DNA from 2 places in the Pseudomonas sp. AC532 genome. Region 1 is predicted to be linked to the other one. Evidence: predicted binding sites of a transcription regulator. Region 1 holds the regulator's gene; the other holds the start of a gene.
The links. Region 1 encodes FliA, which starts transcription of late flagellar genes. Its sites were predicted from a motif close to CTAAAGTTTNNNNNNNNNNNGCCGNTAA; they were not measured.
Positions count from the first base shown of each region.

Region 2: the regulator FliA is predicted to act here: its motif matches at 1,277-1,304, upstream of ACZ0AV_RS06080 (methyl-accepting chemotaxis protein).

Region 1 is NZ_OZ409888.1:893,235-895,632, reverse strand. Features, by position in the region: gene fleN (flagellar synthesis regulator FleN) at 1-801, shown strand, start outside; gene fliA (RNA polymerase sigma factor FliA) at 798-1,541, shown strand; gene ACZ0AV_RS04280 (chemotaxis response regulator CheY) at 1,695-2,069, shown strand; gene ACZ0AV_RS04275 (protein phosphatase CheZ) at 2,089-2,398, shown strand, end outside.
Region 2 is NZ_OZ409888.1:1,264,392-1,266,789, reverse strand. Features, by position in the region: gene ACZ0AV_RS06080 (methyl-accepting chemotaxis protein) at 1-1,237, opposite strand, end outside; gene ACZ0AV_RS06075 (L-talarate/galactarate dehydratase) at 1,485-2,398, opposite strand, start outside.

The sequences.
Region 1 (2,398 bases):
GTGACCGGCGGCAAAGGCGGCGTTGGCAAGACCAATGTGTCGGTAAATTTGTCGTTGGCGCTGGCTGATCTCGGTCGGCGCGTCATGCTCATGGACGCCGACCTTGGCCTGGCCAACGTCGACGTACTGCTTGGGCTGACCGCCAAACGCACCCTGGCCGACGTCATCGATGGCAATTGCGACATTCGTGACGTCGTCTTGCAGGGGCCGGGCGGCATTCGCATCGTGCCCGCTGCCTCCGGCACCCAGAGCATGGTGCAGCTCACGCCCATGCAGCACGCGGGCCTGATCCAGGCATTCAGCGATATCAGTGACAACCTCGATGTACTGATCGTCGACACCGCTGCCGGTATCGGTGATTCGGTGGTGAGCTTCGTGCGCGCGGCCCAGGAAGTGCTGGTGGTGGTGTGCGACGAACCGACTTCCATCACCGATGCCTACGCGCTGATCAAGCTCCTCAACCGTGACCACGGCATGAACCGTTTTCGGGTCCTTGCCAATATGGCGCACAGCCCGCAGGAGGGACGCAATCTGTTTGCTAAGCTGACCAAGGTGACCGATCGTTTTCTGGATGTTGCGCTGCAGTACGTGGGCGCAGTGCCCTACGACGAATCGGTGCGCAAGGCCGTACAGAAACAACGTGCGGTGTACGAAGCATTTCCTCGTTCGAAGTGCGCGCTTGCGTTCAAGGCGATTGCCCAGAAGGTCGATGCATGGCCGTTACCGGCCAACCCGCGAGGCCATCTGGAATTTTTCGTTGAACGCCTGGTGCAACAACCGACTGCAGACACGGCTGTATGACGACAGCCTCTGGACTCCGTATGTACAGCAAGGCAACAGCACAAGATTCACAGCATCAGTTGATTGAACGCTACGCCCCGCTGGTCAAACGTATCGCCTACCACCTGTTGGCGCGTTTGCCTGCCAACGTGCAGGTGGATGACCTGATCCAGGCCGGGATGATCGGCCTGCTCGAAGCTTCTCGCAAATACGACGCCGGCAAGGGCGCCAGTTTCGAGACGTTTGCCGGCATTCGTATCCGTGGCGCCATGCTTGATGAGGTCCGCAAGGGCGACTGGGCACCGCGCTCGGTGCATCGCAACAGCCGCATGGTCAGCGACGCCATACGAAAAATTGAGGCCAGAACCGGAAGAGACGCTAAAGATCAGGAGGTTGCTGCCGAACTCCAATTGAGTCTCGAAGATTACTACGGCATTCTTGGCGACACGTTGGGCAGCCGCCTGTTCAGTTTCGACGACCTGCTTCAGGAAGGCGAGAGTGGCGGACTGCAGGAAGACACGAGTTCCCTCCACCACGGGCCGTCACACGAACTGGAAGATGATCGTTTCCAGGCGGCGCTGGTGGATGCCATCAGCAACCTGCCGGAGCGTGAGCGGTTGGTGCTGTCGCTGTATTACGACGAGGAGTTGAACCTCAAGGAAATCGGCGAGGTGTTGGGAGTGAGTGAATCGCGGGTCAGCCAATTGCATAGCCAGTGTGCCGCGCGCCTACGTGCGCGGCTCGGCGAATGGCGCGCATGAATAATTGAGCAGGGCGCTGGAAAACACTGTGAACGCAGCAAAGTCGGACGCAATGGTTTTGCGGCGTTCCGCCAGGCCGGTTTCACGATTTAGAAGCGCTTCAGAATGCTGAAGGCGTTTTAGGACTGTACGGAGGTCGACTTGGACAAGAACATGAAAATCCTCATCGTCGATGATTTCTCGACGATGCGACGGATCATCAAGAACCTCTTGCGTGATCTGGGGTTCACCAACACGGCAGAGGCCGACGACGGCATGACGGCCTTGCCGATGCTGCAGAGCGGCAGCTTCGACTTTCTCGTCACTGACTGGAACATGCCCGGCATGAGCGGCATCGACCTGTTGCGCGCGGTGCGTGCAGACGAGCGCCTGAAGCAGATGCCGGTGTTGATGGTTACGGCAGAGGCCAAGCGCGATCAGATCATCGAGGCCGCGCAAGCCGGTGTGAACGGCTATGTGGTCAAGCCTTTCACCGCTCAGGTGCTTAAGGAAAAGATCGAGAAAATCTTCGAGCGGGTTAACGGCTGATGTCTGCCGCGAGGTTGTTATGGAACACGATGATTCTCAAGAGGCCGACCTCGAGTCGACCCTGAAAAGCAATGCCCGCCAACTGGTCAACAGCCTTGAACAAGGCAACTTTGGCGAAGCGGTACAGCTGATCAATGAACTGAACAAGGCGCGCGACCGGGGTCTTTACCACGAAGTCGGCAAGCTCACCCGTGAGCTGCACAACGCCATCGTCAATTTTCAGCTCGACCCACGGGTGCCTCACGCCAAGGAAGTCTCGCAGATATCCGATGCGACCGAACGCCTCAACTACGTGGTAACGATGACCGAGCGTGCGGCCAACCGCACCA
Region 2 (2,398 bases), 370 kb from region 1:
CGCCGGACAGGTCACGGGTGGCGGTGGCCGAGCGCTGCATGCGCTGATCGATGGCCTGGCTGTCGGCATGGATCTGGGTGACCCGCTCATTGATACCGGTGTTGGCGTCGGCCACCTGCTGGATGTGTTCGGCGATCTCGGCCAGCTTGCCGTTGGTGGATTCGAAGTCGACGATCATGCTTTCGAAATGCCCGGTGGCGCGTTCCACCACCACCTGGGTTTCACGGGCGCTGTCACTGATCAGCGCGGTCTGCTGATGCGTCGAGGCCACTTCCATGAGCATCGCATCGATGTTCTGGGAAATGTCCCCGGTGGCGCGGCTGACGTTCTGTGCCAGGGTACGTACCTCATCCGCCACCACCGCGAAACCACGGCCGCTTTCGCCGGCTCGTGCCGCTTCGATGGCCGCATTGAGGGCCAGCAGGTTGGTCTGCGAGGAGATTTGCTGGATCAGCCCGACCACGGACTTGATGTTCGACGAGCGCTCATTGAGCGCCGAGACCAGCGTGCTGAATTCGCCAAGGCTGGTGGAAATGGCGCCGATGTTGCCGGTCACCTCCAGCAATTCGGCGTAAGAGTCGCGGGCCATGCTCAGATTCTGCGCGGTGGTGCTGGAGATCGCCTGGGTCTGCTGCGACACCTCATCGATGCGGCCGACGGCACTGTTGCTCTCGCTCATCACTTCGTTGGCGAAGCGTGCCTGGTGGGTGGCGCTTTCGCTGGAGTCGCTGATGTTCTTCAGTGAACGGGCCGACTCGACGGCGATCTGCACGGTGAGCGCCTGTACGTTGCTGATGATCTCGCGCTGCTTGGCCAAAAAGCGGTTGCAGGTACTGGCCAGGGTGCGGATTTCATCGTGGGTCAGCAGTGGCAGGTCGCGGGACAGGTCGCCTTCGCCATTGGCGATTTCCTCCAGCGCGCGGGTCATGTTGTCGACCGGGCGCACGATGAGGTGGCGAAAGTACCAGACCATGAAGCTGACCATGGTCAGGGTGAACAGCGCGCTGAGCAGCAGGGCGGTACCCAGAGTGTCGAGTTTGCCCTGGATCTGGCCGAGCAGCGCCGGGTCGATCTGCGCAGCCTGCAGCAGTCTCAGGATGTCCGCACGCAGGCTGGTGGCTACCCAGAACAACAGTCCGCTGACCACGACCAGCAAAAAGAGGCTGGACAGCTTTTTGGTCAGGGTATCGAAAAAGTGCATCTCGATTGAGTCGTACAGCGACTTTAACGACTGCATGCCACAGCTCCCGGCAAAATAAGAATCCTTGGTTTCTATTATTCGACCGCCGACGCCGAAGCTTTAATGCCAGGCGCGGTTTGCCGATGTTTGCGGCCTGTTGACGAGTGCGCAGGCGCAAAGCGGCGCGCAGTGTAGTGGGTTGCTCGATGCAGTTAAAGTGACCAGGGGCCGGTATTTTCCAGCCTATAAAACACGGCTACCGGCACGCGGCCGGTAGCTGTGAGCTGCCTGGGTGGCAAGCGGCTCAGGCGCGCTGGCCTATTTCCACTTCCTGTGCCGTCCAGGCCGCCACCTGGTCACTGAGCGACAGGCCGAGGCCCGGACGGGTCGGCACCAGCATGCGGCCGTCGCGGGTTTCCAGGCGCTCGTTGAACAGTGGTTCCAGCCATTCGAAATGTTCCACCCAGGGCTCCGTGGGGTAGCTTGCGGCGAGGTGCACGTGCAGTTCCATGGCGAAGTGCGGGGCAAGCATCAGCCCGGCGTGTTCGGCCAGCGAGGCGATTTTCAGGAACGGGCTGATACCGCCCACGCGCGGCGCATCGGGCATCAGATAGTCGGCGCCGCGTTTGTAGATGAACTCGGCGTGCTCGGCCACGCTGGTGAGCATCTCGCCGGTGGCGATCGGCGTGTCGAAAGCGGCTGCGAGGGCGGCATGGCCTTCTGCGTCGTAGCAGTCCAGCGGCTCCTCGATCCACACCAGGTTGAACGCCTCGAACTGGCGGCACATGCGCTGGGCGGTGGGGCGATCCCATTGCTGGTTGGCATCGACCATCAGCGGGAATTCGTCACCCAGGTGCTTGCGAATGGTACTGACCCGGTGCAGATCGAGCGCCGAGTCCGGCTGGCCAACCTTGAGCTTGATGCCGCCGATGCCTTTCTCTCGGGACAGGTCGGTGTTCTTCATCAACTGGTCGAGCGGTGTGTGCAGGAAGCCGCCCGAGGTGTTGTAGCAGCGCACCGAGTCGCGCTGGGCGCCCAGCAGGCGCGCCAGGGAAAGGTTGGCGCGCTTGGCCTTCATGTCCCACAGGGCGACGTCGAACGCACCGATGGCCTGGGTCGACAGGCCGCTGCGACCGACCGACGCGCCGGCCCAGCACAGCTTGGTCCAGAGCTTTTGAATATCGCTGGGGTTCTCGCCGAGCAGGGCCGGGGCGATTT